3 regions of the Nesterenkonia sp. HG001 genome follow, and region 2 is predicted to be linked to each of the others. Evidence: riboswitches for the same ligand, from Rfam matches in the RefSeq annotation. Region 2 holds a riboswitch; each other region holds the start of a gene.
What was found. A riboswitch is a leader RNA that binds a small molecule or an ion and turns the genes downstream of it on or off. The one in region 2 is predicted to bind thiamine pyrophosphate.

Region 1 (7,491 bases), on a different contig from region 2:
CAGCCCTGGCAGAGCATCTTCAACGGGGGCAGTCAGGGAGACAGCCCCATCATCCACCCGGACGTGGACACTCCGGAGGAGTTCAACGACGGATTCGTGAACGACGTCCGTCCCGAGTTCCTCGCGGGCCCCTTCACCGTGGACACCATGGACCTGGCCGCCAATGTCATCTCGTTGGTGCCCAACGAGAACTGGTGGGGCGAGGCGCCGGTGCTCGATCGGCTGAACTTCGCCACCTATGAGGCCAGTGCGACCATCCCGGCGTTCCAGAACGGCGAGATCGATGCCACCAGCGTCGCGACCCGGCCCCGCTACGAGGAGCTCACCGAGTGGTCCGAGGACGGCTACGACATCCGTCGGGGCCAGCGCATGGCCACCTGTGGCTTCGTGCTTAACGGGGACGCCACCAACCTCGACGACGTGGCGGTGCGTGAGGCGATCTTCCGCGTCCTGGACCGCGGGCAGCTCGCCGCCATCCAGTTCGAAGGCATCAACTGGGACGAGGAGACTCCCGGGTCCTGGCTGATGATGCCCTTCGATGAGCGCTATGAGGACGCCTACCCGGTCGAGGACGACGACCCGGAGGGTGCCGAGGAGGTGCTCGAGGAGGCCGGCTGGACCTTCGAGAGTGAGGACGACGAGTTCCGCAGCCGCGACGGCGAGGAGCTCCGCGTCGTCTTCAACACCTTCGGGGATGACCCGATCAACCAGGCCATGGTCCAGGCCGCGCAGAGCATGGCGGCCGGTGCCGGGATGAACCTGGACGTCAACAACCAGGGGGCGGGGCAGTTCGGCGAGGTCGTCGGCGGGCGTGACTTCGGCCTGGTCAACATGTGCTACGGCAAGGCCGGGGCGGACCCGACCAGTGCCCCCAACCAGTTCTACTCCACTGGTGACGGAAACCTGACCGGGCTGGGGAACGAGGAGCTCGACGACCGGATCAGCGAGCTGTTCGGCATCGAGGACGACGATGAGCGCTTCGCCGAGGCGCAGGCCCTGGAGCAGGAGGCGCTCAGCGAGTACTTCCACTACCTCGCCTACGCCAACGGTCCGGTGATCACCGCCTTCCGTGAGGGGCTCGCGAACTACGGTCCGAGCCTCTTCGAGACCACGGACTGGACTCAGGTCGGCTGGGAGGACGACGCCGGCCACGACGGCACCGACACCGGCGTCGACGTCGAGGAGCTCGAGGACACGGATCCCGAGGACGCGGACGAGGATGCTGACGAGGCTGAGGACACGGAGGCTGAGGAAGCCGACGAGGATGCCGACGAGGAGGACGCGGACGAGGAGGACTGAGGCTTCCCGGCCCCCGCGACGCGTCATGTGTCCCCGTCCTGTTCGTTCGTCCCCGTGCAATTCCACGGGGACGAACGAACATCACGGGGACAAGACGCAGAGCAGAGAGAGCCCACCAAGTGCTGGTGGTGTCAGGGTGCGGCCGGGGAACGGTGCCGTGGGAATGAGGCAGCTCCTACAGTTCGCTCCATGAGCGATGATGATGCTGAGTCAGAGATGCTGCTGCGCTACCTGCAGGGGCTCCGTGAGGCCCTGCTGTGGAAGCTCGACGGCGTCCCGGAGCATGACGTCCGCCGGCCGCTGACGGCGACCGGGACGAACCTGCTGGGCCTGGTCAAGCATGTGGCCAGCATGGAGATGGGCTACTTCACCGCACCGCTGGGCCGTCCCAGTCCGGTGCCGATGCCGTGGCTGGAGGCCGGCGCCGCCCTCAACGCTGACCTCTACGCGACCGAAGAGGAGAGCAGCGAGTGGGTGCGGGACTTCTACCGCACCTCCTGGCGGACCACCGACGACGCCGTCGCCGAGCTGGGCCTGGGTGCGCCTGCCCAGGTGCCCTGGTGGGGAAAGAACGGGCGCACCACTCTGGGGCGGCTGGTGGTCCACCTGATCGCTGAGACCGCACGGCACGCGGGTCATGCCGACATCCTGCGTGAGCAGCTCGACGGCGCCGTGGGCATGCAGGACGGCAATGACAACATGCCCCCGGCCGGGGATGCCGAGTGGCAGGACCATGTGGTGGAGCTGCAGCGCATCGCCGACGAATTCCTCTGAGCGTGAGGCGTCTGCGGAACCAGGGGAGGGATTTGGCCGGCGCTCCCGGGACGCGGCGCTGCGACGTAGGCTGGGCCCATGCGTATCGCAGCAGCACAGATCGTCACCGGTGAGGACCCGCAGCAGAACCTGGCGCTCGTCGAGAAGTGGACGGCGCAGGCCGTGGAGGCCGGCGCCCGTCTGGTGGTGTTCCCCGAGGCCGTTCAGCGGGCTTTCGGGCACTCGCTGACACCCATCGCCGAGCCTGTCGACGGCGCCTGGGGCACCGAGCTGCGCCGGATCGCGGAGCGCCACGGGGTCGCGATCGTCGCGGGCATGTTCACCCCCGCACAGCCGGGGGAGCAGGGCCGCGAGCGGGTCACGAACACCCTCCTCGCAGTGGACGGCGCAGTGGACGGCACCGGAAACGGCGTGCTGGCCGCCTACGACAAGATCCACCTCTACGACGCCTTCGGCTTCCAGGAGTCCAAGACCGTGGCACCCGGTGAGGCCCCGGCCCGGTTCGCTCTGGACGGGCAGACGCTGGGGCTGGCGACCTGCTATGACATCCGCTTCCCGAACCTGTTCACCGCCCACGCCCGGGCCGGGGCGCTCGCCACCATCCTGCCGGCGTCGTGGGGTGCCGGGCCGGGCAAGGTGGACCAGTGGCGGCTGCTGGCTCGTGCCCGGGCGCTGGACTCCACGCAGTACGTGATCGCCTGCGGTCAGGGCCTGCCCTCGGCCGCCGGCGTCGAGCCAGTGGAAGGGGCGCCCACCGGGGTGGGGCACTCGATGATCGTCTCGCCCACCGGAGAGGTGCTCGCCGAGGCCGGGGAGGCCCCGGAGCTTCTGGTGGCGGACCTCGACGCCGACGTCGTCACCGCTGCCCGGCAGAAGCTCCCGGTGCTGGCCAATGCCCGGGAGATCCCGCAGGTCTGAGGCTCACAGAGCCCAGAGGGCTCAGGAGTCTGCGGGACGACGGCTGACGGCCCGTCCTGTCATCGACTGGCTGTGACGCCCGCCATGTGATGAGATGAAGGCTGTGACACGGGGTGCCGCACTCTGCGGCTGAGATGACACCCGTCGAACCTGATCCAGTTAGCACTGGCGAAGGGATCGTCCGGCTGGTGCGGCGTTCGGCCGCATCGCGGCGGTGAGCATCGGTCCGCAGATGGCCGCAGGCTCACGTCGCACATCGCCTGCGGGCTGCCTTCGCCTCGAGACGAGAGGCACGCATGAGCACCGCCACCATCACCACAGAAGCCACCGCCCAGCACAACGACGGCGCGCTGCCGCTGAGCGAACAGGTCGTCGTCGTCACCGGCGGCGCCCGCGGCCTGGGCGCAGCCCTGACCGCCGCCTTCCTGCGCGAGGGCGCCCGGGTGGTGGTCAACTACCACTCCTCGCAGGCCGCCGCCGAGGAGATCGCTGCCGCCCACGCGGAGCGGGCGCTCGCGGTGCAGGCCGACGTCCGCGACGCGGGGCAGGTCCGCAGCCTGATCAGCACCGCGAGGGAGCACTTCGAGCGTCCGGTGACCACGGTGGTGAACAACGCCCTGGTGGACTTCGCTTTCACCGGCGACGCCCGCTCCAAGGCCGACGCGATCACCGCCGAGGAGTTCGAGGCCCAGTTCGCCGGCTCCGTGACCGGTCCGCTGAACCTCATCCAGGCGGCCCTGCCCGGGATGCGCGAAGCCGGCCAGGGCCGAGTCATCACCATCGGCACCAACCTCTTCCAGCACCCGGTGGTGCCCTACCACGACTACACCGCCGCCAAGGCGGCCCTGCTCTCGCTGACCCGTACCTTCGCCGACGACCTCGGCCCCGACGGCATCACCGTCAACATGGTCTCCGGTGGGCTGCTGCGCACCACCGACGCCTCCGCCGCCACCCCTGAGGTGGTCTTCGACGCCATCGCCGCCGGCACTCCGCTGCGCAAGGTCACCACCCCGGAGCAGCTGGCCGACGCCGCGCTGTTCTTCGCCTCCCCGTGGTCCCGCGGGGTCACCGGGCAGAATCTCATCGTCGACGGCGGGCTGGTGAAGGGCTGAGCATGGGAACGGTCGCACCGGAGGTCAAGCTCAACCTGTTCCTCTTCGGCGTCGGGCACCACAAGGCCGCCTGGCGCGCCCCGGACTCCGCTGTCGAGCGCCTCGGCGACGTCGACTACTACATCGACCTGGCCCGCACCGCCGAGCGCGGGAAGCTGGACGCGGTGTTCTTCGCCGACGGCCACTCGCTGGGCATCGGCGCTGTCGAGGACGGCCCCACCTGGTTCCTGGAGCCGCTGACGCTGCTCTCCGCCATGAGTCAGCACACCGAACGGATCGGGCTGGTCAGCACGGTCTCCTCCACGTTCTGGACACCGTTCCACGCGGCCCGGCTGCTCGCCGGCCTGGACCACATCAGCGGCGGTCGCATCGGCTGGAACGTGGTGACCTCCATGTTCGACGCCGAGGCGCAGAACCACTCCTATCCGTCTATGCCTGCCCATGCAGAACGCTACGCCCGGGCCGAGGAGTTCATCGACGCCGTCATCCGGCTCTGGGACTCCTGGCCGCAGGAGTCCCTGCTGCACGAGCGGGACGGCCGCTACGCCGACGGTGGCATGATCGCGCCCATCGACCACCAAGGCGAGCACTTCCAGGTCGCGGGGCCGCTCAACGTGCCCCGCCCGCCGCAGGGCCGGCCGGTGCTCTTCCAGGCCGGGGCCTCGGAGCAGGGCCGGGACCTCGCCTCACGTCACGCGGAGGCGATCTACGCCGTCGCCTACGACGCCGAGGCCGCACTGGCCTACAGCACCGACGTGCGACGCCGGCTCGCCACCGTCGGCCGTGACCCCCGCGGCACCGCGATCATGCCCGGGCTGGTCACCTACGTGGGCTCGACCATAGCTGAGGCGCGGGCCAAGCAGGCCGCCCTGGACGAGCTGCTGCCCACCGAAGCCTCGCTGCGCCAGCTGAGCGTGTTCATCGGTCAGGACGCCTCGGGCTGGGAGCTGGACGCGCCGGTCCCGGATCTGCCCCCGTTGGAGGAGTTCACCGGGCCCAAGGGCCGCTACGCGACGATCCTGCGGATCATCGCCACCGAACAGCCCACGGTCCGGCAGCTGCTGGGACGGCTCGCCGCCGGGGGAGGGCACTGCACCATGGTTGGCACCCCGGAGTCCATCGCAGACGAGATTGAACGCTGGGTCGACGCCGGCGCCGCCGACGGCTTCAACCTCATGCCGCCCACCCTGCCGGGCGGGATCGAGGACTTCGTGGAGCACGTGGTCCCGGAGCTGCAGCGCCGTGGCCGATTCCGGAGCGAATACACCGGCACCACGCTGCGCGACCACCTCGGCCTGCAGATCCCGGAGCGGCGCGGCTCCGAGGTGCAGGAGTCCGCGCTCAGTCCAGCGGGTGGTTGACGGGCAGGTCCTCGGCGAGCAGATCGATCAGCTCAGCGGTGAGCTCGTCGTCCACGGCCAGGTCGGCGTCGTCGAGGCGGGCCACCGGGGAGACCAGCCGCACGGAGGAGGCCAGGAAGAGATGGTCGGCGTCGAGCAGGTCCTGCGGAGTCAGCGGCCCGTAGCCCAGCTCCCACCCGGCCTTCTCGGCGGCGGTGAAGATCGCGCCCTGGGTGGTGCCGGGCAGGATGCCGGTCTCCAGCACCGGGGTGGTGAGTCGGCGGGCGCCGTTCGCCCCGCGGGTGACGATCAGCACCGTGGAGGTGGGTCCTTCCAGGACCTGCCCGTCGGAGGTGGTGTAGATGACGTCGTCGAAGCCATGCTGCCTCGCCCAGCGCAGCGAGGCCATGTTGACCGCGTAGCTCAGCGACTTCGCCCCCAGCAGCAGCCAGGGTGCGCGTTCGGCGGCGGTGGAGTCATAGCCGCGGTCCAGGAGGGTCACGCCCACCGGCTGGCCCCGGATGGCGCGCATCGCCTCGGTCACCGGGCTCAGCAGCGCCCAGTACGTCCCGGCAAAGGCAGGATCGTCGGAGGCTGGCTCGCCCTCCACCCCGCGGGTGGCGACGAGCTTGATGGTCAGCTCCTCCGGCAGGGCGCCGCGGGTGCGGTACTCCTCGAAGCCCAGTTCGACGGCCGCCCGCCAGCTTTGCGCCGGAGGGATGCTGATGTCCAGGATGTCCGCAGAGCGGGCCAACCGCTCCAGGTGGGCCTCGATCTTGCGGACCTGGCCCTCCACCGCGTACATGGTCTCGAAGACCCCGTCGCCGCGCACGGCACCGAGATCCGTGACCCGCAGCTGCGGCTGGTGCGGGTCAAAGATCAGTCCGTCAGGGTGCTCGACGTCGATCCGCACGGCGACGGCGGCGACGGAGTCCTCGTGGAAGTGCTCAGCCATGTCCCTCAGCATAGGCCGCTCAGAGGGCAGGGGAGAACACCTGACACCGTAGGATGGTGAGCCGTATGCGGCGCTGATCAGGGCGGAGCGACGATGAGAGACGGACGGAGCTGACGATGCTGTGGCCACTGAGCGGGCTGGGGATCGAGGGACTCCCTGAGTGGATCCTGCTGATCATCCTCGTGCTCGAGGTCGGTGTGCGACTCGCCGTGCTCGGCATCATCCCTGACAACCGCCGGCCCAACACCGCCATGGCCTGGCTGCTGGCGATCTTCTTCATCCCGATCGTCGCCTTGCCGCTGTTCCTGCTGATCGGCCGCAACAAGCTCTCCGCACGGCGTCAGGAGCGTCAGCGCAGCATCAACGAGTCCCTGCTGGAGGCGACCAGCCACATGGACCTGTCTGACCAGCTGCGGGACAAAGACGAGCAGTTGGGCGCCACTGCCGCGCTGAACCGCAAGCTCGGTGCCTTCCCCATCCAGGAGGGCAACCGCATCGAGCTGATCTCGGACTACAAGAAGTCCTTCGAGTGGATGGTCGAAGCCATCGACGGGGCCGAGGACTACGTCCATGTGCTCTTCTACATCGTCGGTGACGACTCCGAGTATGCCGGTCCGGTGTTGGACGCCATGGAGCGCGCCGCCGAGCGCGGCGTCCAGGTGCGGTTCCTCTATGACCATCTGGGCACGATGCGAATCAAGGGGTACCACCGCCTCAAACGCAGGCTTAAGCGGTCCAGCATCGAATGGCACCGGGTGCTGCCTGTCCGGCCGCTGCGCCGCCGGTTCTCCCGGCTGGACCTGCGCAACCACCGCAAGATCGTCGTGGTGGACGGGGAGAAGGCGTTGACGGGGTCCACCAACCTCATCGAGCCGCACTATCAGCGCCCCTCGGCCTTCCGGATGGGGCGCCGCTGGGTGGAGCTGAATGTGGTCCTCGCCGGACCTGCCGTCACGGGCCTGGACATCGTCTTCGCCTCGGACTGGTACGCCGAGACCGGGGAGAACCTGGGTGAGGAGCTGTTGGTGGACACTGAGGCCGACGAGGCGGCCGCAGGCGGGGCTTTGGCCCAGGTGGTCCCCTCGGGCCCCGG
Region 2 (7,491 bases):
CCGACGATCAGGATGTCCAGAGGGTCCTCGGGACTGGTCCCTGCCATGGCGTCCAGCGCCTCACGGCGGGTCTCTGCGCTGAGCGGCTCTGCTCTCACCGGCGATCTCCTTGTCACATGGACGGCGATGTGGGGTCCATCTCACCGGGTGTGGTGCATCTTCTCAAGGAATCTGCACATACGTGCAGAAATAGGGGATACTGCGCCCTATGAAGACCACGTATCGGGAGAAGGCCGAGTACCACGCTGCACGGATGTACTACGGGGAACATCGCACGATGCAGGCGGTGGCCGCAGAGCTCGGCGTCTCCCGATCGACAGTCTCCCGGCTTCTCCAGCAGGCACGGCGCGAGGGCATCGTGCGGATCTCCCTGCACCCTCCCGTGGACCGTCCCAGCGCCCTGGAGCACCGGATCGGGGAGCTCTACGGGGTGCGTGCCCATGTGGCCGTCTCCGAACGCGGCGACGCACCCTCGCGCCGCAGCGACAGCGTGGCGGTGCTCGCCGCCGGCCTGGTCGACCGGCTGGTGCGTCCCGACTCCGTGGTCGGCGTCGCCTGGGGCCAGACCATGACCTCAGTGGTGGCCCGGCTGAACAGACGGGAGGTTCCGGACCTGCACGTCGTCCAGCTCAACGGAGCCGTCAACTCCGAGCCGGAGGGCATCGGCGCGCCCCTGGGCACCGGGATCGGAGTGGTCGAGCGGTTCGCCGCGGCCTATGGCGCGCGCGCCCATGTCTTCGCCGTGCCCGCATTCTTCGACTATGAGGAGACCAAGCAGGCGCTGTGGCGCGAACGCTCCACGCGACGGATCCTGGACATGCACCGCCGCGCCGCGCTGGCGGTCTTCGGCGTCGGCACCTTCGCCGAGGGTCTGCCCTCCCAGGTGTACTCCGGCGGGTACCTCAGCCGCGACGACCTCAACGCGCTCTCCTCAGAGCAGGTGGTCGGCGATGTCTGCACCGTCTTCCTCCGAGCGGACGGCAGCTGGGAGGACATCGCGCTCAACCGCCGCGGCTCCGGTCCGGTGCCCTCGGAGCTGGTCCGCGTCCCGCGGCGGATCTGCGTGGTCAACGGGCCGCACAAGGTTCCCGCACTGCGAGGAGCCCTCGCCGCCGGGCTCGTCACCGACCTGGTGCTCGACCAGGTCTCCGCTGACAGGCTGGCCTACGGGCACTCGCGCGATCAGCCTGCCGGAGGGGCCTGAACGGGGCCTGCACGCCACAGGTCTCCGCCGCGGTCCATCGCGGCGCGGAAGGTATCGATTCGGCCACAACCGTCGAGGGACTTCACAGGTTCTGCTCCTAGGGTCGAGAATCGAAGGGGTCGAGGTGCACCGACTCGACCTCCCCGGCGAGCAGTTCTGCCCCGGGATGGAATACGAAGGAGTGACCATGTCCGCTGGCCAGTCCACTGAGGCCGACAGCCGTCTCCTGTCGACTGATGGGCGAAGCCCCTCCCCCCGGCAGCAGCCCCGCCCCACCGGCTCCGCCCTCGCCCGGAGCGAGGAGCATGAGGACGACACCTATCAGCAGCTGCTGAAGCAGCTCCACACCAACGCCGGCAAGAACGGCACCACCGGGGTGGTGCCGCGGATGATCGACATCCGCCGACAGCTCACCGAGTTCCAGCTGCACTACAAGTTCGGCATGGACGAGGTGCTCACCAAGATCAACGTGCTGCGTGAGGAGTTCGAGCACACCCGCGACTACTCCCCCATCGAGCACGTGAACTTCCGGCTGAAGTCCCTGGATCGGATCCTGGACAAGGTGCAGCGCTACGGCTGCGAGCCGACGTTGGAGGGCATCCGTGGGTCGATCCGAGACATCGCGGGCATCCGCATCACCACCTCCTTCGTCTCCGACGCCTACTGGGTGGCGGAGATGCTGTGCAGTCAGCCGGACCTGCGGGTCGTGGAGGTCAAGGACTACATCCGTAGTCCCAAGCCCAATGGCTACCAAAGTCTGCACGTGATCGTGCAGGTGCCGGTGTTCCTCTCGAATCGCACCGAGTTCGTCTACGTCGAGGTGCAGATCCGCACCGTCGCCATGGACTTTTGGGCCTCCCTGGAGCACAAGATCTACTACACCTACTCCGGCGAGGTCCCGGACGACATTCACGAGGAGCTGCGTGACGCCGCGGAGAAGGCTGCCGCGTTGGATCGCCAGATGGCTGAGATCAGGGACCGCGTGACTCAGCTCAAGGAGCAGGCCCCCACCTCTGGCCAGGGCGCCACCGGCCCCACCCCAGCCGCTGCCGACCGGCCCCGCACCGGGCCGTGGTTCCCGGATGAGGAGCTCTCGGAGGACGAGTTCTCCGGCGAGCAGGCCACCACAGCCGCCTGGAAGTGGGAGGACATCGCCCAGCAGGCCTCCTCTCAGCAGAACTGAGCTCAGAAGCGGCGTTCCCACAGCTGCGCGAAGTGCTGGATGGGTCCGTGGCCGCGGCCGACGTCGAGCCGCTCGGTGTCTCGCAGGGCCGCCGTCATCCATTCCTTGACCACCGGCACCGCCGTCTCCCAGTCCAGTCCACGTGCCCGCAGTGCGGCCAGCGCTGAGGACACCGAGCAGCCGGTGCCGTGGGTGTTGGTGGTGCGGATGCGCTCCGAGACGTGCCGCCCCTCAGGCGTGCGGGTGCCGTCGGCCTCGGCCGGGTGGACCAGGATGTCCTCGACCTCGTCGTCGTCGAAGTGACCACCCTTGGCGAGCACGACGACGTCATGGGCGTCCGCCACCGTGCGGGCCTGGCGGATCAGCGACTCGCCGTCCTCGGCGGGTGGTCCTCCGGCCAGCAGCGCCAGCTCCGGGATGTTCGGGGTGATGAGGTCCGCCCGGTGCAGAAACCCGATGAGCGCCTGCTCGGCGTCGGGTTGGAGCAGCCGGTCCCCCGAGGTTGCGACCATCACCGGATCCACCACCAACCAGGGCCGGCCCGGCAGGGCGTCCCACCAGGTGGAGACCGTCTCGATGACGTCCACCGTTCCGAGCATGCCCACCTTGACCGCGTCCAGAGCGACGTCGTCGCTGACCGCCTCCAGCTGCGCCTGCAGGAAGGAGATCGGGGGCAGATGGATCTCCCGGACACCCTGGGTGTTCTGCGCGACCAGCGCAGTCACCACCGCCATCCCGTAGCCGCCGTGGGCGGCGAAGCTCTTCAGGTCCGCGTGGATCCCGGCTCCCCCGGTGGGGTCGGTCCCGGCGATGGAGAGAATGTTGGGAATCTCCCGTGGGGCGCCCGGAGCTGGGCGAGCAGAGGAGGGTGACTTCATCGGGGCATCCCTTCGCGAGCATGATCAGGATCAGGTTCAACGGGTGTGCTCTCAGCCTGAGCCGCTGGGCAGAGTCGCTCCGCAGGCTCAGGCACCCCGTGCCGCTGATCGAGTCTAGTCGACGAGGGCGTGCGGGACCTCACACGGTCTGCCCGACGACGGCACGTCCCGGACGGTGCTCAGAGCACGATCCAGCCCAGGAGGCCTGCACCGATGACCACCGCCCAGGCGGGCACCTTCCAGCTGTTCAGCGCGACGAAGGACGCCACGGCCACGGCCAGTGCCACCAGGCCGACGTCGAGCACTCCGGCGGTGAACACCGGGTCATAGAGCGCGGCCGCGAGGATTCCGACCACCCCGGCGTTGACACCCGTCAATGCCCGCCGTGCCAGCGGCGCACCGCGCAGCGCCTCCCAGAACGGCAGGGCTCCGATGACCAGCAGCGCCGCAGGCAGGAAGATCGCCCCCACGGCGATCAGCGCCCCGGCGGCACCTCCGGGCCCCTCGGTCGTCGAGGCGCCCAGGTAGCCGGCGAAGGTGAAGAGCGGGCCGGGGACCGCCTGGGCGGCGCCGTAGCCGGCCAGGAAGACCTCCGAGTCGACCAGCCCGGGCCCGACCATCTCCGCCTCCAGCAGCGGGAGGACCACGTGCCCGCCGCCGAAGACCAGAGAGCCTGCGCGATAGAAGAGGTCCACCAGCTGGGCCGCCCCGTGCCAAGCGGCCGATCCGGCGGAGGCGACCAGCAGCGGCAGCCCCACCAGCAGGGCACCGAAGAGGATCAGCGCACCGGCGGCGACCTTCTTGGAGACCTTGACGGTGAAGGTGTCCTCGTCCCGGGGCTGGGGAGTCTCGGGACGCAGCCACAGCAGGCCGACCAGTCCGGCGACGGCGATCGCCCCCACCTGCACGAAAGGCTGCGGGACGAGCACCACAGTGATCATGGCCCCGGCGGCGATGCTCGCCCGGGGCGCATCCGGGGTGAGCGTCTTCGCCATGCCGAGCACCGCATGGGCGACGACGCCGACGGCGGCGGCCTTGAGCCCGTGGATCCAGCCCGCATCAGAGAGGTCCCCGAGCGTGGCGACACCATAGGCGAAGGCCACCAGGAGCAGCACCGAGGGCAGAGTGAAGGCGAACCATGCCGCGCACATGCCTCCCCAGCCGGCTCGCTGCAGGCCCAGGGCCATCCCGACCTGGCTGGAGGCCGGCCCCGGCAGGAACTGGCACAGAGCGACGAGATCCGCATAGGCCTTCTCGCTCAGCCACCGGCGCCGCTCCACGAAGGCCTCACGGAAATAGGCCAGGTGGGCGACCGGACCGCCGAACGAGGTCAGTCCGAGACGGAGGAAGATGAGGAAGACCTCGGCGACGCTGCCGTCATGGCCTCGAGCGGGGACTGAGGGGTGGTGTACGTGGCTCACAGGACTCCAGACTGTCGAAGTCAGGTTAACGGATGGCGAACGTCACCGCCTCGTCCCGTTCTGCCGCCTGCGAGCGACGGGTGGACCCGCAGGCCGGCTACGGGGAGGTCAGTAGACTCTGGAGGCATGACCGAGCTGTCCCAGGCCACTGCCCTGCAGACCACCCGCATCATGGATCACCACCTCCATGGGGCGGTGGAGCTTGTCCCCGGGAGGCACGGGCTCCTGCCCCAGCGTCTGCCTGCCCACGCGCGCGCGCCCAGCTCCATGATCCGGGCACGGCAGCCGCGGCGGCGGCGCCGGCCGGTGTGCGGCTGCGAGTGCGGACCAGCGCCCGACGTCTGTCGATGCAGGTGCTGCCGACCGATCTGGGAGCCCGTCAGGACCCTGCGCGCCCCGCGCCGGTGCATGATGTGCTGGTCGACGGCGTCCTGACCTCACGAGCGGTGGCGCACCCCTGCGACATGCCGGACGCACCATGGACAGTGGAGCTCTCCGATGCGGCGCCGACAGGGCTGCTGCCTGCCGGAGAGAAGCTCGTGGAGATCTGGATGCCGTATGAGGAGCCCGCCGAGCTGGTGTCCCTGCAGAGCGACGAGCCTGTGTTCCCGGTGCCGCCGGCCGGACCGCGCTGGGTGCACCACGGCAGCTCCATCAGTCACGGCTCCGATGCGGAAGGCCCTTCCCAGACATGGACCGCCGTGGCGGCGCTGCTCTCTGGCCACGACGTGGTGAACCTGGGCTTCGGCGGCAATGCGATGCTCGACCAGTTCACCGCCCGCACCATCCGTGACCTGCCGGCCGAGGTGATCACCCTCAAGCTGGGGATCAACGTGGTCAACGGGGACGTCTTCCGGCTGCGCAGCTTCTCTCCGGCGGTCCACGGCTTCCTGGACACGATCCGCGACGGCCATCCGCACACGCCGGTGCACGTGATCACGCCCCTGTGGTGCGGCATCCAGGAGCTCACCCCCGGGCCGGTCGTCGCGACGCACCACACGGATGACGACGGCGGCGTGCGTCGGGTCTTCCACGCCACCGGGGATCCGGCACACGTCTCTAAGGGGCGGCTCGACCTGACGGTGGTGCGAGCCGAGCTGACGCGCATCGTGACAGAGCGAGCCTCGACCGACCCCGACCTTCACCTGGTGGACGGCCTGGAGCTCTATGGTCCTGACGACGCACAGACCCGTCCTCTGCCGGATGGCCTGCACCCCGACACTGCGACGCACCGCTTCATCGGGGAACGTTTCGCTCGCGCAGTGCTGGCGAGCCCTTCGGGACGATGAACGACGGCGGGCCGTCCCGACACTGCGTCAGCGTCGCGGACGGCCCGCCGAGACGCTGGTGCGGATGTCCCGTCTTAGGCACCTAGCTGGCCCTCACCTCGGGCGGAGCCTTCAGAGCACCTCTGCGTTGTGGGTATCGCTCAGCCGCCGATCATCCCGGCGACCTGGACCTCCACGCTGCTCGCCTCGCCGGGAACACCGTTCTCATCGAACCCGGTCACGGTGAGCGTGTAGAAGCCGGGCTCAAGGCCGATGGTGTCGTATGCGATCGCCCGGTTGCTCTCGTGCGTGAGGCCACCGTCGACGGTCTCTTCCTCACTGGCCAGTGACCATCGGTAGGTCTCAGCGCCCTCCACCGGTTCCCAGGTCACGATCGCCAGGTGGTTGAGACGGTTGATCTCGAGAACCGGGGCGTTCGGCTGCTCCTCGGTCTCCGTGAGCACAGGCTCGGCGCTCGGGGCGGGGGCCTCTGGCTCAGCGGGGTGGTGACCGCCGCCGGCAGCGGAGGCGGCCCCTGCTGTCCCGATGGTCAGTGCTGCGGCTGCTGCGGTGGCATAGAAAGTCCGTGTCATCATTGTCTCTCGGCACCCCTTCTGCGGTGTAATCACTCTTTCGTGTTCTCAGTGAGCGCCGCCGCATCGCAGCACGTCAAATGCCTGCGGTCCACGATTCCCGACGGACTCTGCACCCCACACTAGGGAAGATCACTCGCCTTGTTAAGACATGACGGTCGATTTCGTCGTCACGATGATGACGCCGGTGAAGAGTGAGTTCGGGCAGGAGACCTTGCCGCCTTCACGCGTGCTCAGGCTCGGCCTCCGAAGGGTGATGGTCTCCGACCGACCGTCGCGAACTCCCCTATATCTGCAGCAGCTCGGCGATCAGCGGCAATGTCACTACGCTGAGAACAGTCGTAGCTACCAACACTGAGGCAGCAAGCCGACCGTCCCCGTCGTACTGCTCGGAGAAGATGAAAACCGGCTGTGCTGGATCGCTGGAATCTTGGGCCTTTCGCCCGAGTTTCCGGCTCTCTAGCGAGATTACCGTGTTCCGTTGCGTACCCGTGGAGAGACACGTGCAACTGCATAAGTCGGTCGTAAATCAGTCACAGAACCGGTCGCTTTACTCCTGTGTTCCGTTGCGTGGTGCGCCGGACAGTTTGAGAGCATGGCACGAAGATTCACGATGAACGATCTGTCCCGACTCATGGACTCCGAGGAGGGCGCTGAGTACTGGGGAATCACCGAAGGGACTCGGCGCAAGTGGCGCAGTGCGGGCACGAGCAGCCAGGGATGTGTACGGGTGAGAACCCCTCATGGAACCCCAGAGCGTGCCGAGGCACTCAGGGTGCCATCGGGGACGCCAGACTCGAGCCTCGTCACGTGATGAGAGCACGCGTGGCATGTGTCGGCTCGTGGGAGTTGCCGCGATGGTGAAGACGGGCGCTAGGGCGGCCACTCCGTCGATTATTTGACGTAGTTCGCCTATGTCTGCCAGGAGTCCGAGATGGGCCGAG
Region 3 (7,491 bases), on a different contig from region 2:
CGAGGCCGTCCCAGTTGAAGACCATCTCAGCCATGACCGTGCCGGTGAACAGCGCCGGAATCGTGAAGGCGATCGACTGGGCGGTGGGCACGAAGGAGACCCGCAGGGCGTGCTTCCGGATCGCCTGGTTCCGGGTCAGACCTGTGGCTCGTGCCGTCCGGACGAAGTCCGCGTTGACGAAGTCCAGCAGATACTGCCGCTGCGAGATCTGCATCGCGGCCCAACCGAACAGCGTCATCGCGACAGTGGGCACCGTGTAGTGGGCGGCCATGTCCACGAACTGGTTCCAGGTGCCCTCCACGCCGATGCTCCGGAACCCCGTGACGTAGAAGATCTGTCGGCCGGTCAGCTCGTTGACCCAGATGGCGCCCCGCTGAACCAGCAGGTAGGCCACCGGGACGGGCACGATCATCGTGAAGTAGGAGTACCAGGTGGTCACCCGGTCCCCCATCCGATACTGGCGGGCCGCGGCGTAGACGCCCAGGATGATGCCGATGACCATCGTCAGCACGGTCGCCAGCAGAGTCAGCTGGGTGGAGATCCAGACGCGGATGGCGAACTCGTCGTTGACGAAGCCGCCGTTGGGCATCCGACCCCAGTCCCAGGCGGTGATGATGCCGGTGATCCACACCCAGTACCTCTGGAGCATGTTCTGCTCGGGATCAAGGTCGAGACGGCGCAGCGACTCCTGGGCATTCGCCCGGCTGGCCTCCGGGTCCAGGCCTCCGCCCATGATGTCCATGAGCTGCGCCTCGGGATTGAAGAAGCTGACGGCCATCAGATAGGACAGCGAGGTCACCGCGAAAGTCATCACGGCGTAGCGCACCAGGCGCAGGGAGAGAAACTTCAGCACGGTGGCCCCTCCTGCAGTGGGCCCCCGTGGCGGCGGCAGGGACGACGGGCGAGTCCTGGCGCGGCTGGGGCGGCGGGCTGGGCAGTTCGCTCAGCCGGGGCGCCCCGGGGGCTGATGGTCGACGTACTCACGGACGGGCGTTCCTCACATGACGCAGTCCGCCATCCGGCGGCAGCGATTCGTCGTCGCTCGAGCAGAAGGCTCCGGCGCCCGACCCGGACATCCCAGGGGACGGGCCAGGCCATCGGACGGTGAATCTCGTGATGTCGTCTCGGCGCCGGTGCGATCAGCTCAAGTGACGTATCTAACATCTGAACAAGGTGATGCCCACCCTACGCGTGGACGGGCCCGTCTGAGCAGGGATGACGGAGGTCAGCCGCATGAGTTTCGGTGATGGAGGAAGCAGGAGTGTCATCCATACCGATTTTCCATCTACTGTCACGGCTCAGGAGTCACCCTGTGCGAAACATGCCAGCATCGTCGGAGACCTGCAACACATCTTTCAAAGTTCCGCGTGATTCTGGGGTCGAGAAGCACCGACCAGAGGTGGCCCGGCGATGGTGGGCTCCCCGGGCACGGGGCGAGCCGTCACACGCTGGTGACCCGGGCGTCACATGGTCAGACGTCGCTTCTCCGGTCCGGCACGCAGGGCGCACCCAAGAAAAAAGACACAATGTGACGATCGCGCCCCGGCGGTGGCCTGTCGATCGGCGATCACCAGGCCGGGTTCCAGTGACCGCTGAGCACCGCAACCGCCAACGCCCCGACGGCCAGCAGCGCACCGCCCAGCACCACAGGGATGTCGACGACGCTGAAGCTCGCCGGGCGGGCCCAGGTCCGGGCCGGCGCAGGCCCGGAGGCACCTGAGGACGCACCGAAGCCGCGGGACTCCATGGTCACCGCCAGCCGGGTGGCCACCCGGATCGCCTGCACCAGCAGCCCGAAGGCCTGTGAGCAGGTCGCCCGGACCTTGCCCAGGAGCCCGCCCTGTGTGCCCACGCCGCGCGCCCGCCGCGCCAGCCCGATGGTGGTCCAGTGCTCGGCGAGCAGCCCCAGCAGCCGCATCGCCGCCAGCGCCCCGAGCACGAACCGCGCGGGCAGGCGCATCTGCTGGGCCAGCGAGTCGGCCAGATCGGTGGGATCCGTGGTGGAGAAGATGATCACTGAGGGCAGCACCACGGCGAGCGCACGGGCCCCCATCGCGATGCCCAGCTCCACCGAGCCCTCGCTGACCGTGGTGAATCCGAGGTCCAGCAGCACCGCCCCGGACTCCTCAGCAGCGATCGCCGTGCCCCAGACGGCCACCACGGATCCGATCGCGAAGGGCCAGATCCGCAGCAGGAACTGGCCCAGCCGCAGTCCGGCCCACGGCAGGAGCAGGAAGCTCGCCACGATCACCACCGAGGAGCTGACCCAGTCCATGGTGGAGACCAGCGCGGCCGTCACCAGCAGCACCGCGAACAGCTTCGCCAGCGCGTTGGCGCCCCCGAGTCGAGACTCGGAGCGCACCCCGGTCAGCATCGGGGCGGCGGTGCCGCGCGGTCGGGAGGCCCGGTGGTCGACGACGCCGTCACGCGGCGTCCGCCCGTCAGCGCAGTCGTCCTCCTCGAGCGCCTCCTCCTCGAGCGCGTCCTCCGCGGCGGCCTGCCCGGTCGCCTCAGGACGCAGCGGCATCTCCTCGGCCTGTAGAGCACGCAGGAACGCCTCGTCATGGGTCACCGCCACCACGGTGCCCCCGTCGTCGAGGTGCTCGCGCAGCAGTCGGATCAGTGCGGCGAAGGTGTGGGCGTCCTGCCCGAACGTCGGCTCGTCCAGCATGAGGACCTCCGGCCCGGCGGCGAGCACCGTGCCCACGGAGAGCCGACGCTTCTCCCCACCGGAGAGGGTGAACGGGTTGACCTCCGCCAGATGCGCCAGTCCCAGCCGGGTGAGCAGCCGAGCCACGCGGTGCTCGACGTCCTCTGAGGTGAACAGCGGAGCGTCCTCGCCGGGCTGCCGTGCCTGCCGGGCGCCGAGCGCAAGCTCCTCGCGGACCGTGGGCCGGACGAGCTGATGCTCCGGCTCCTGGAACACCATCCCGAGCCGAGCCACCAGATCCGCCGAGCGCCAGCGGTGCGGGTCATCCGTCAGGGCCTCGCCACGCGGCCCTTTGAGCTCTCCGGTGGCGACGAGCTCGCCCTCGTGGACGGGGATCAGCCCGGCCAGACTCAGCAGCAGGGTCGACTTCCCCGCCCCGTTGCGACCGGTGATACCCAGCGCCCGGCCGGCAGGGAGGTCGACGTCGATCCCCTGAAGCACCGGTGCCGGACGGCGGGACTGACGGCGCCGCGGCCTCTCCCGGGAGACGGCGAGCTCCCGTCCGGTCAGCAGGACCCGGGGCCTCAGGGCCTCGGGCCCCGCCGTGGCGCCCTCAGGCTGGGCACCGGCATCGGTGTCCAGAAGCAGGTCCGGGACCGGATCATGGCCCGGCACCCAGAGCCCGAGCTCCACCAGATCCGCCCGCAGATCGGCGTCGTCATGGATCCGCCCGGCGGGTACCCGGTGGCGCACGCCTCCGGCGGTGTCGAGCACGATCAGAGTGTCCACATGGTCCGCCCAGGTGGACAGCCGGTGCTCCACCACCAGCAGGGTGGATCCCTGGCGCGCGGAGGCTTCGATGACCGCGTCCCGCACTCTTCGGGTGCCGTCGGGGTCCAGGTTGGCGGTGGGCTCGTCGAGGAGCAGCAGGGCCGGGCGCATGGCCAGGATCCCGGCCAGCGCCAGCCGCTGCTTCTGCCCGCCGGAGAGCCGCGCGGTGGGATGGTCCAGCAGTGCTTGGGCCTGCTCCCCCGAGCCGGCCAGGCCGGTCTCCACCAGCACCTGTCGCACCCGGTCCCAGATCTGGTCCGCAGGCACGGCGAGGTTCTCCGGGGCGAAGGCGACGTCGTCACCCATCCGAGAGAGCACCACCTGGGACTCCGGGTCCTGCTGCATCAGACCCATCCGGCCGCGGGCCTGCTCCGGGGCGAGCCCGTCGATCAGCAACTCACCGGAGGAGACGGCCTCCTCATCATGGAGCACTCCGGCCAGCCCGTGGAGCAGGGTGGACTTCCCGGCCCCGGAGGCCCCCACCAGGAGCACCTTCTCCCCCCGGTCCAGGTGAAGGTCGAGCCCGTCCACGGCAGGGGCGGGCCGGTCGGCATGCTGATAGCGCCAGCCGCGGACCTCGACGGCGGCACCGCCGGCGAGTCTCCCGGGAGGGCGCGCCGACGTCGTCATGCGGTCCTGCGCCATCGGCTCAGCCCTCACGACGACGGCGCAGCACCGGCTCCTGATGCGCCCGGCGGGAGGCCAGCGGGCCCAACACCGAGGTGGCCGCCAGCCCGCGGGTAGCCAGCCAGGAGAGCAGCCCGGCGATGATCGCCCCGGAGAGCGTGAAGCAGCCGATGTGGATGAAGGTCTCCAACGGCGCGTAGGCGTACATGGGGATGATCCAGTGATAGGTCGCTCCGCCGAAGAACCCGGAGAGCGCGCCGGCGAGCATCGCGACCTCCAGCGTGTACCGGCGGTACAGGAACGCCAGGAAGATCAGCTCCGCGCCGAGCCCCTGCACGAAGCCGGAGGACAGCACGGTCAGCCCCCACTGGGAGCCCAGCAGGGCGGAGACCACGGCGGCGACCATCTCGCAGTAGATCGCGGCACCGGGCTTGCGGATGATCAGCATCCCCAGCACCGCGGGGAAGAGCCACATGCCGTGGACCAGGGTCGCGGCCGGCGGGTAGGCGGCGAAGAGCCCGCCGACGACGTGGTAGCTGAGGTTCCATCCCCAGAAGATGACCCCGGAGGCCACCGCCAGGGTGGAGGCGACGACGATGTCGGAGACCGACCAGCGGAAGGTCCGCGGCCGGGTCCCCGCGCGTGCCGGTGCAGTGGTGCGGTGCGTGCTGCTCATGATGCTCCCTCGTGTGACGAGCGTGGACCACGAGCACGCAGGGAGGGAGCCGTACCTGCCGCCGCGGACAGCCGATGACGGCGTGCAGGTCCGGCATCCGAGGACAGCTCGACTTCCTTCGCAGGCGTTGATCGGGCGGCATCGCGCCCGGGTTGTCCTGATCAGGTTCGAGGGTCTGGGCCGTCAGCCCACTCTCAGCGCATTCCGTCTCCCGCAGGGGGCGACGGGGAGCGCTCCCCTGTCGTGTCTCGAATGACGTGCCCCACAGTAGCGCATCCCCCTCCCTCCTGGCGGCCCGGCCCGCTAGGCTGGAGGCTGAGCAGGTCACCGATGAGCCCCGCCCTCGAGCGGGACGCCGACGTCGCCCTGTGCCAGACTCGCGTGAGAACCCCTACATCCGAATCCCACATCCGAATCCTCAGGAGTGCCGATGGACAAGATCATGGACAAGCTGCTGACCACCGGAATCTCCCTGGCCGGCGGCTACGCCGCCACCAAGGCCTTCGAGTTCGCCTGGCGGCAGGCCACCGGCGAGGACACTCCCCGGGCCAGCGAGGAAGAGGACATCTCGTTGCAGAAGGCCCTGGTCTTCGCCATCTCCTCCGCCGCCATCTCCGCAGGCGTTCAAGTGCTGTCCCAGCGCGGAGCCAAGGCCTCGGTGAAGAAGATCAAGGCCGCCTACGCGAATAAGGCTGAGGTCTGAGCGGCGCGCAGCAGGACGGCACGACACCACGGATCCCCGTCGGAGGTCTCAGCCCCCGTCGATCTCCCGGCGGGCTCCATGGCCCCGCGAGATCCGGTCCACTGCCCGGGCCAGCTCGTCCTGCGCCAGCTGCTCGGACTTAAAGTGCTTCGTCCGGTACCCGGCGCGCCCCACCACATGGGCGCTCGCCGGGGCGGTGAGGATCTGCAGACCCCAGGCGAGCAGGACGAGCACGACGCCGCTCCAGCTGCGCCAGGTGATCGCCGCGGCCAGCAGCAGACTCAGCAGGCCGAGGACCTGAGGCTTCGTGGCCGCATGCATCCGTGAGTGCAGATCCGGCAGCCGCACGAGTCCGATCCCGGCCGCCAGCGACATCAGCCCACCGATCACCAGGAAGACGGCGGCCACGGCATCAAGGATCTGATCCATCAGCTCCGCGTCCAGAAGGTCCATCATCGTGCTCCCTCCCCCGGCGCCTGGTCGGGAGTCTCTCCAGAGGGCTCCTCAGCCTCGTCCTGACCCTCTTCCTCCGCCGCACGGCGACGACGCGTGGTGAAGCCGGAACGGGTCAGCTCGTGGAACCACGAGGTCGCCGGGTCCTCATCCTCCCCGTAGCCGCGGGGAGCAAGAGTGCCGCCGTGGGGATCCACCGGGTCCATGCCGGCGAGCCGCGAGGGGCTGGCCGCATACGGCGCCCGCCCACCGTCCATGGCGCCACCATCACCCGAGGGTGCGGCGCCCGGCACGCCGGAGCCGGCGGGGCTCCCACCGCTCCCAGGCCCGGCATCCGCGCCGTCCGGTGCGCCCGAAGGCCCGCCGGAGCTCGTGGCCGCCTGCGGCAGCGCCCCGGTGAGCACGCTCGCCCCGGGATCCTCCGGCCGACGCACCGCCACATACCGGGCGATCGCCACGGCCCCGAGGAAACCGATCACGGCGGTGGCCACGACGAAGAGGATGAAGTCCTGGTGCCCTCGGGCGACCATGTCCGTGATCAGCATCGAGGAGACGATGATCAGGATGACGTCCACACTGATCACCCGATCCAGCACCGATGGCCCCCGGAACACGCGGAAGACAGAGCAGAGCACAGCCACCGTCAGCAGCGCCTGGGAGATCCAGTAGGCGTAGGTCAGCATCAGCGCCCTCCCTCCTCTGAGGCGCCGGCGGGGCCGCGACCGAGCATCGCGGACGACGGAGCCGCAGAACGCGTCGGGATCGCCTGATCGCGCTCCGTCTTGGAGAAGCCACTGACGCGGCCCAGCCGCTTCTCGGCCTTCACCACCGCCAGCTCCGATCGGTTCCCGCAGCTGCGGAGCACCAGTGCCTCAGTGCGCAGGGCATCCTGCCGGATGCGCTCGGCGTCGTGGTCGTCGGTGACGTTGAGGCAGTGCAGGTACAGGGTCGCCGTGGTGCGATCCACATCGATCACCAGCGAGCCGGGCACCAGTGCCAGCGCGTGGCCTGTCACCGTGACGATGAAGTCGTCATGGCTGCGCAGCTGCACCGAGATGATCGAGTTGCGCACCTTCGGTCCGCGCACGACGGCGATCCAGGCCACCTGGAAGGAGGCGGCCACCATCTTCGCCAGGAAACGGACCGTGAAGACCAGCACCCACCAGATGTTGATCCGCCCCGAGCCGCGCAGCGGCGGCAGGTAGAACAGCCGCACCACGGCGGTGCCCAGCACGGCCCCGACGATCAGAGTGCCCAGGGTGAAGTCCTGCCACATCGCCATCCAGAGAAAGCTGAGGAAGGCGATCAGCGGCAGCTCGAGCGGCAGCGGGGTCCGGGGTCGCTTCATCGGTCATCAGCCTCCTGCGCCGACTCGTCTTCAGGCTCCAAAGAGGTCCGCACCGGGGCGAACTCGTCGGAGCCGCCGTCGCCGGTGTCTAAGTCAGGTATCTGCGAGGCCAGGTCCTCCAGCTCCTCGCGGACCCCGTCCACGCGCTCCTCCCCCAGCACCGCCTCAAGGTAGGGGGTGCGCTCGTACATGTCCTGGGCGGC

Region 1: linked by a shared signal. The riboswitch ahead of ODE13_RS08070 (3-oxoacyl-ACP reductase) and the one ahead of thiD (bifunctional hydroxymethylpyrimidine kinase/phosphomethylpyrimidine kinase) in region 2 are both predicted to bind thiamine pyrophosphate.
Region 3: linked by a shared signal. The riboswitch ahead of ODE13_RS08030 (ECF transporter S component) and the one ahead of thiD (bifunctional hydroxymethylpyrimidine kinase/phosphomethylpyrimidine kinase) in region 2 are both predicted to bind thiamine pyrophosphate.

What each region holds. Positions count from the first base shown of each region.
Region 1 is NZ_JAOSZD010000004.1:95,397-102,887, forward strand. It holds gene ODE13_RS08055 (ABC transporter family substrate-binding protein) at 1-1,299, shown strand, start outside; gene ODE13_RS08060 (DinB family protein) at 1,489-2,073, shown strand; gene ODE13_RS08065 (carbon-nitrogen hydrolase family protein) at 2,152-2,991, shown strand; TPP riboswitch at 3,091-3,186, shown strand; gene ODE13_RS08070 (3-oxoacyl-ACP reductase) at 3,288-4,103, shown strand; gene ODE13_RS08075 (LLM class flavin-dependent oxidoreductase) at 4,106-5,464, shown strand; gene ODE13_RS08080 (aminotransferase class IV) at 5,445-6,398, opposite strand; gene cls (cardiolipin synthase) at 6,515-7,491, shown strand, end outside.
Region 2 is NZ_JAOSZD010000005.1:18,328-25,818, forward strand. It holds gene ODE13_RS09605 (glycerol-3-phosphate dehydrogenase/oxidase) at 1-47, opposite strand, end outside; gene ODE13_RS09610 (sugar-binding transcriptional regulator) at 209-1,204, shown strand; gene ODE13_RS09615 (GTP pyrophosphokinase family protein) at 1,392-2,387, shown strand; gene thiD (bifunctional hydroxymethylpyrimidine kinase/phosphomethylpyrimidine kinase) at 2,390-3,265, opposite strand; TPP riboswitch at 3,256-3,374, opposite strand; gene chrA (chromate efflux transporter) at 3,445-4,686, opposite strand; gene ODE13_RS09630 (GDSL-type esterase/lipase family protein) at 5,034-5,975, shown strand; gene ODE13_RS09635 (hypothetical protein) at 6,116-6,550, opposite strand.
Region 3 is NZ_JAOSZD010000004.1:83,907-91,397, reverse strand. It holds gene ODE13_RS08040 (ABC transporter permease subunit) at 1-853, opposite strand, end outside; gene ODE13_RS08035 (ATP-binding cassette domain-containing protein) at 1,568-4,111, opposite strand; gene ODE13_RS08030 (ECF transporter S component) at 4,131-4,784, opposite strand; TPP riboswitch at 4,881-5,034, opposite strand; gene ODE13_RS08025 (DUF4235 domain-containing protein) at 5,215-5,487, shown strand; gene mnhG (monovalent cation/H(+) antiporter subunit G) at 5,536-5,943, opposite strand; gene ODE13_RS08015 (monovalent cation/H+ antiporter complex subunit F) at 5,940-6,623, opposite strand; gene ODE13_RS08010 (Na+/H+ antiporter subunit E) at 6,623-7,288, opposite strand; gene ODE13_RS08005 (Na+/H+ antiporter subunit D) at 7,285-7,491, opposite strand, start outside.